2 regions of the Nonomuraea polychroma genome follow, and region 2 is predicted to be linked to the other one. Evidence: riboswitches for the same ligand, from Rfam matches in the RefSeq annotation. Region 2 holds a riboswitch; the other holds the start of a gene.
The links. Region 2 has a riboswitch for S-adenosylmethionine ahead of EDD27_RS41770 (aminotransferase class V-fold PLP-dependent enzyme). Riboswitches for the same ligand answer to the same signal wherever they lie in the genome.
Positions count from the first base shown of each region.

Region 1: it holds a riboswitch for S-adenosylmethionine, as region 2 does, so the genes downstream of both, thrC (threonine synthase) here and EDD27_RS41770 (aminotransferase class V-fold PLP-dependent enzyme) in region 2, are expected to answer to the same signal.

Region 1 covers NZ_SAUN01000001.1:8,676,223-8,679,559, forward strand. The annotation lists gene thrC (threonine synthase) at 1-1,220, opposite strand, end outside; SAM riboswitch class I at 1,234-1,375, opposite strand; gene EDD27_RS39815 (RNA polymerase sigma factor) at 1,455-2,009, opposite strand; gene EDD27_RS39820 (alpha,alpha-trehalose-phosphate synthase (UDP-forming)) at 2,041-3,337, shown strand, end outside.
Region 2 covers NZ_SAUN01000001.1:9,084,629-9,087,965, forward strand. The annotation lists gene EDD27_RS41760 (SAM-dependent methyltransferase) at 1-43, shown strand, start outside; gene EDD27_RS41765 (cytochrome P450) at 179-1,369, opposite strand; SAM riboswitch class IV at 1,563-1,678, shown strand; gene EDD27_RS41770 (aminotransferase class V-fold PLP-dependent enzyme) at 1,724-3,007, shown strand; gene EDD27_RS41775 (DoxX family protein) at 3,045-3,337, opposite strand, start outside.

The sequences.
Region 1 (3,337 bases), 410 kb from region 2:
AACGCGTCGAGAGAGGGCCGGATCACGGCGGTGGGCTTGGCGTCGTCGCCGGTGATGGCATCCAGCGTCTTGAGCCCATCGCCGGTGTTGAGCACCACGGTCTCGGCCTCGGGGTCGAGCCGCCCGCTCTCGGCGAGCTTCTTGAGCACGCCCACGGTAACCCCGCCCGCGGTCTCGGCGAAAATGCCCTCCGTCGAGGCCAGGAGCTTGATGGCGGCCACGATCTCAGGATCCGTGACGTCCTCGACGGCCCCTCCGGTGCGGCGGGCGATGTCGAGCACGTACGGGCCGTCGGCGGGGTTGCCGATGGCCAGCGACTTGGCAATGGTGTCCGGCTTGACCGGCTGGACGACGTCGTGCCCCGCCTTGTACGCGGTGGAGACCGGCGAGCACCCGGCCGCCTGCGCCCCGAAGATCTTGTAGGGCGTGTCCTCGACCAGCCCGAGCGCCACCAGCTCCTTGAAGCCCTTGTCGATCTTCGTGAGCTGCGAGCCGGAGGCGATGGGAATGATGATCTGCTCAGGCAGCCGCCAGCCGAGCTGCTCGGCGATCTCGTACGCGAGCGTCTTGGAGCCCTCGGCGTAGTAGGGCCGCAGGTTGACGTTGACGAACCCCCACTTGTCACCCAGCGGGTCGCCGATCAGCTCCGAGCAGAACCTGTTGACCTCGTCATAGGTCCCTTCGATCCCGATCAGCTTTCCGCCGAACACCCGGGCCATGGCGATCTTGGCGGCTTCGAGGTTGGCCGGGATGAACACGCAGGCGTCGAGCCCCGCCCGCGCCGCGGCGGCCGTGACCGCGCCCGCGAGGTTGCCCGTGGAGGAGCAGGAAAGCGTGTGGAAACCGAAGGTGCGTGCCGCCTCGACGGCGATGGCGACCACGCGGTCCTTGAAGGAGTGAGTGGGGTTGCCGGAGTCGTCCTTGACGTACAGGGACTTGAGGCCGAGCGCCTGCCCGAGGTTGCCTGCCTTGACCAGCTTGGTCCAGCCCGGGTTCATGTTGGGCTTGGTGGCGACGTCGGCCGGCACCGGGAGGAGCGAGCGGTAGCGCCAGATGTTGGCGGGACCGGACTCGATGTCCGCGCGGGTCACGTTGCCGAATTCGTAGGCCGCTTCGAGCGGCCCGAAACACTCCAGACACGCGAAGCTCGGACCGAGCGGGTAGCGCGCGCCGCACTCGCGGCAGGAGAGAGCGACAGCAGGACCAAAGTCGTGCGACATGAAGCGAGGCCTTCCCTCATCTTCGCCCACGGCCACCTTGACCGCGAACCGGAATTGGCACCTTGTCCCGGTCGGCCTCGCCAGGTCGCGAGTCACAAGCCGGGAGGGTTGCCGGGGCTTCGTAGGGCCGGTCCCTCCACCCCTCTGGATGAGCAATATGCAGTTGTTGAAAGGGACTCTACCCGCTTAAGTGGCTGAAACGGCCACCCGTCTCAGCATTCGAGACAAGCGGTCTCAGCGATAGTCCTCACCGAGCACTCCCTGCACGTATTTCCTCGCCTGATGAATGCGGGATTTGGCCGTGCCCAGCGGGATGCCGAGTTGCTCGGCCACCTCGTTGTAGTCGAGCTGGACGATGTCCCGCAACACCAGCGCCTGCGCCAGGTCGGGTTTGTCGGCCTCCAGCGCCTCCATCGCGTCGAGCAGATCGAGCCGGGAGCCGGCGATCACGCTCACCCGCCGCACGTCGGGCTTCTGCACGGGCAACTCGTCGGAGGTCTGCTCGGCGGCCCTGCGCTTGAGCGATCGGTACGTGGTCCGCGCGCAGTTGGCGGTCACGATGTGCAGCCAGGTGCTGAACCTGGCCCGCCCCTCGAAGCGGCCGATGTTGCGGGCCACGGCCAGCAGAGTGTCCTGGGAGGCTTCCTCCGCGTCCTGGTGGTAGGGCAGGATCCGGGCGCAGTGACGCATCACATCGGGTTCGATCCTGGCCAAAAGCTCGCCGAGCGCGCGATGATCTCCGGCTGCGGCGGATCGGGCGAGTTCCTCGGTTAGCTCATCAAGCGCCATAGCTGGGATCCTATGATCGAAGGGAGCCATGATGAACAGCGTCCTGGTGGCCTCCAACAGAGGGCCTGTCTCCTTCACCGTCTCCGACGACGGCGAGTTGACCATGAAACGCGGCGGGGGCGGGCTGGTGTCCGGGCTGTCCGGAGTGGTCAAGGAAGACGGCGTCCTGTGGGTATGCGCGGCGCTGTCCGACGACGACCGCAGTGCCGTGCGCCTGTCTCCGGGCGGCCGGATCGACCAGGCCGGCTACGACACCGGGCCGCTGCGGATGCTGGACATCCCGCCGGCCATCTTCCACCGGGCGTACAACGCCGTGGCCAACTCGACGTTGTGGTTCGTCAACCACCTGCTCTACGACATCCCCAACGCGCCCAACTTCGGCACGAGGTTCGCGCGCGAGTGGGAGTCCTATCGTGATTACAACGGCGCGTTCGCCCTGGCCCTGGCCGAGGAGGCCGGGCACGGCGCGCGGGTGATGGTGCAGGACTACCATCTGACGCTGACCCCGGCGATGCTCCGGGCCGAGCGGCCCGACCTGCGCATCGCCCACTTCAGCCACACCCCGTGGGCGCCGCCCGAATACTTCTCCCTGCTGCCCGACGAGGTGGCCGGCGAGGTGCTGGAGGGCATCCTGGGCGCCGACCACGCCGGGTTCCTGACAGGCAGGTGGGCGGGCGCGTTCATGGACTGCTGCGAGGCGCTGCTCGGCGCCGAGGTCGACCGCGTGGCCCACAGCGTCACGCACGAGGGCAGGACGACCAGGATCGGCGTGCACAGCCTCGGCGTGGACGGCGCGGCGTTGTGGGACCGGGCCTGCGAGCCCGATGTCGAGTCGCACATCGCCGCGATCAGGGATCAGGTCGGCGACCGCAAGCTGATCGTCCGCATCGACCGCACCGAGTTGTCGAAGAACATCGTGCGTGGCCTGGTCGCCTACGGTGAGTTCCTGGCCGCGCATCCCGAATGGCACGGGCGGGTGGTGCACCTGGCCTTCGCCTATCCGAGCCGGCACGACCTGCCCGAATACCGCGAATACACTGCCTCGGTGCAACGCAGCGCTCAGGAGATCGAGGACCAGTTCGCCACCGAGGACTGGGACCCGCTGATCCTCAATGTCAACGACGACTACCCCCGGTCGCTGGCTGCGTACCGGATGGCCGACGTGTTGCTGGTCAATCCCATCCGCGACGGGATGAACCTGGTCGCCAAGGAGGGCCCGGTCCTCTCGGACACCTGCGCGCTGGTGCTCTCGCGCGAGGCGGGGGCGGCGGCCGAGCTCGGGCCATACGCGATCATGGTGAACCCCTACGACATCAGCGGCACGGCCG
Region 2 (3,337 bases):
GTCGGGCCTCGGCAGCTTCGGCTGGCTCGACCAGCGGCGGTGAGGTGCGCTCTCCCGACCGCGTCGCCGCCGTCACGTTGTGGCAAGGCGCGGCCAACGGCGGGCAGGTCGGCGCGGCCAACGGCGGGCGAGCCGGCTCGATCACCAGCGGCGTGCCGGTGCGATCAGCGTCGGCGCGTCATTCCGCGGTGAGGTCCAGGGCGTGCAGGCCGCGGATGATGAAGCCGGGCTTCCAGACAGGCTCCTGGCGCAACTCCAGCTTGGCCGCCCGGTCCAGCAGCGCACCGAACGACTCCATGAGCTCGATCCGGGCCAGCGGCGCGCCCAGGCAGAAGTGGATTCCGGCCCCGAAGGAGATGTGCGGATTGTCGGCCCGCCCCACATCGAGCCGATCCGGCTCCTCGAACACGGCAGGGTCCCGGTTGGCCGAGCCGAACAGCAGCGCCACCTCCGACCCACGCGGAATCGTCACGCCGTGGACCTCGATGTCCTCCAGCACCCACCGCTCGAACATCTGCAGCGGCGTGTCCCAGCGCATCAGCTCCTCGACGGCCGTGGGCAGCAGGGAGCGGTCCGCACGCAGCCGTGCCAGCTCGCCGGGGTTCCTGAACAACGACCACCAGCCGTTGCCCGTCACGTTCACCGTGGCCTCGTGGCCGGCGTTGAGCAGCAGCACGCAGGTGCCGACCAGCTCGTCCTCGGTCAGCTCCTCGATGCCGGCGAGCGCGCTGATCAGGTCGTCGCCGGGACGCTGCCGCCGCTCACGGGCCAGGGCCTTGAGGTAGCCGGCGAAGTCCGCGGCCGCGCGGACCGCGGTGTGCTGGGCCTCGAGGCTGGGGTTGAGCTCGTACATGCCGCAGATGTCGGCGGACCAGGGGCGCAGCAGATGGCGATCACCGTCGGGGATGCCGAGCATCTCCGCGATCACGGTCACCGGGAGCGGCTCGGCGACCTCCGCGATCAGATCCCCGCCGCCCTTCTCCACGTACGTGTCCACCAGGCCCTCGGCGATCGCGCGCACGCGCGGGCGCAGGGACTCGACCATGCGCGGCGTGAACGCCTTGGAGACCAGCCGGCGCAACCGCGTGTGCACCGGCGGCTCGACGTCCAGCATGCCCGCCCTGATCACCCGCCAGAACGGCTCCTGGAAGTCCGGCTCGGGCTGCTTGCCGAACTCCTCGTGCGTGGCCACGTGGAGGTAGGACCTGCCCAGGCGGCGGTCCCTGAGCAGGGTGTTCACGTCGGCGTGGCGCGAGATCAGCCACTGGTTCGTGGGTTGGAAGTAGCTGACGGGCGCATCGCGCCGCAGCTCGTCGTAAACCCGGTAGGGGTAGGCCACGAAATCCGGATTCCAGGGATCAAAGCGCACCACTTCATAGTAGAAGCCTTAGGCTCTGCCTCTTCCCCTTCCTGCCGCTCGGCCCGCTTGGCGTGCCTGCTGCGCATCCTGATGTTCAGCAGCTCCACGACGACCGAGAACGCCATGTGATCGGCCTGGAAAGGCTCGGGAAAGTTCGCCGACTTGCGTTTTGTCGGAGGTAGTGGGTTATAGTGCGGGCGTAGGTCATGAGTGCCAGCGACAAGCCCCGGCTAGCTGGCCGGCAACCCTCGCGTCCGCGGCGGGGTGCCCCGGGTGAAGACCTGGTCCGTCACGAGGTGTGGCGGGCAAGCGCGGGCTCCGTGGCTGCTCCAGGGGTCCGATGACCCCTGAGGGAGATGTGCCGTGTCCACACTGACGATCTTCAGCTCCGTCCCCGCCCAGGCCGCTGAGTCCCCGGCCGCCGAGAGCCGGCCGATCCCCGCCGTGCTCGGCGCGGACCTGCAGGTGCCGGTCAAGGGCGGCAGGCTGGTCGGGTACGCCAACCTGGACTACGCGGCCAGCGCGCCCTGTTTGGAGCCGGTCAGCGCTGCCGTCGCCGCCGCCCTCCCGGCCTACTCCAGCGTGCACCGCGGCGCCGGCTACGCCTCCCAGCTCACCACCTCCAGGTACGAGCAGGCCCGCCAGACGGTCAAGGCGTTCGTCGGCGCCCGCTCGGACGACGCCGTGATCTTCACCCGCAACACCACAGACGCCACGAACCTGCTGGCCGGCTGCCTGCCCGCGGACACGACCACGGTGGTCTTCGACACCGAGCACCACGCCTCCCTGCTGCCCTGGCGGAAGTCCGTACGGCTGGCGCCGCCCGCCTTCCCCGGCGAGGCCGTGCGCGCCGCCGACGAGGCGCTGGCCGGGATCGAAGGGCCGAAGTTGCTCGTGGTCACCGCCGCGTCCAACGTCACCGGTGAGCTCTGGCCCATCGCCGCCCTGGCTCACATCGCGCACCGGCACGGGGCGCGCATCCTGGTGGACGCCGCGCAGCTCGTACCGCATCGGCGGCTCAACCTGACCGCGCTCGACCTGGACTACGTGGCCTTCTCCGGGCACAAGCTGTACGCGCCGTTCGGGGCGGGGGCGCTGGTGGGGCGGCGGGACTGGCTGGCCGAGGGCGAGCCGTACCTCAAGGGCGGGGGCGCGGTGCGCTCGGTCGAAGACGTCGCGGAGTGGCACGAGGACCCCGAGCCGCGCCACGAGGCCGGCACCCCGAACGTGCTGGGCGCGATCGCGCTGGCCGCCGCCTGCGACGCGCTGACCGCCACCGGCTGGACGGCGCTGGTACGCGAGGAGGAGCGGCTGCTGGCCCGGCTGCGGTCGGGGCTGGCCTCGATCGAGGGCGTGCGGGAGCTGTCACTGTGGGGGGACGATCACCCGCGGGTGGGAATCGTGTCGTTCACCGTGGACGGGTACTCGGCTCGTGAGGTGGCCGAGGTGTTGTCCAGCCAGTACGGCATCGGGGTGCGCGACGGGAAGTTCTGCGCGCACCCGTTCGTGCGGCACCTGCTGGGCACCGCCAACGGCGGCTGCCAGGACGGCACGGCCTCCGCGGTACGGGCCTCGATCGGCATCGGGACCACGCAGGAGCACGTTGACCGGCTCGTCGAGGCGCTACGGGACCTCGTCTCCCGCTGAGAGGGCGCTCGCCCGGCTCAGCGGCACGGCCCGCCGCTCACCGGTTCGGCGGCTTGCGGTGTTCCGGCTGGTCGTCGTCGGAGACCAGGGCGTCGATGTCCCGCATCTCCTCGTCGTGGTCGCCCACGCCGGACCGGGGCCCGGTCGGCTGCCTGGGCACGTTCGGCTTCTCCCGCGTGGTGGGCTCCGAGGGCGTCAACGGACCACCTCGGCCGCCCATCGTCTCGGTGCTGCCCATGGCCCCGCCGCGTCGGTGGGCGCCCACGCTGCCCTCCTCGGCCCGGCGCTGTGCCCGGCGCCGGAAGATCATCCCGAACAACGCGTCGAGTC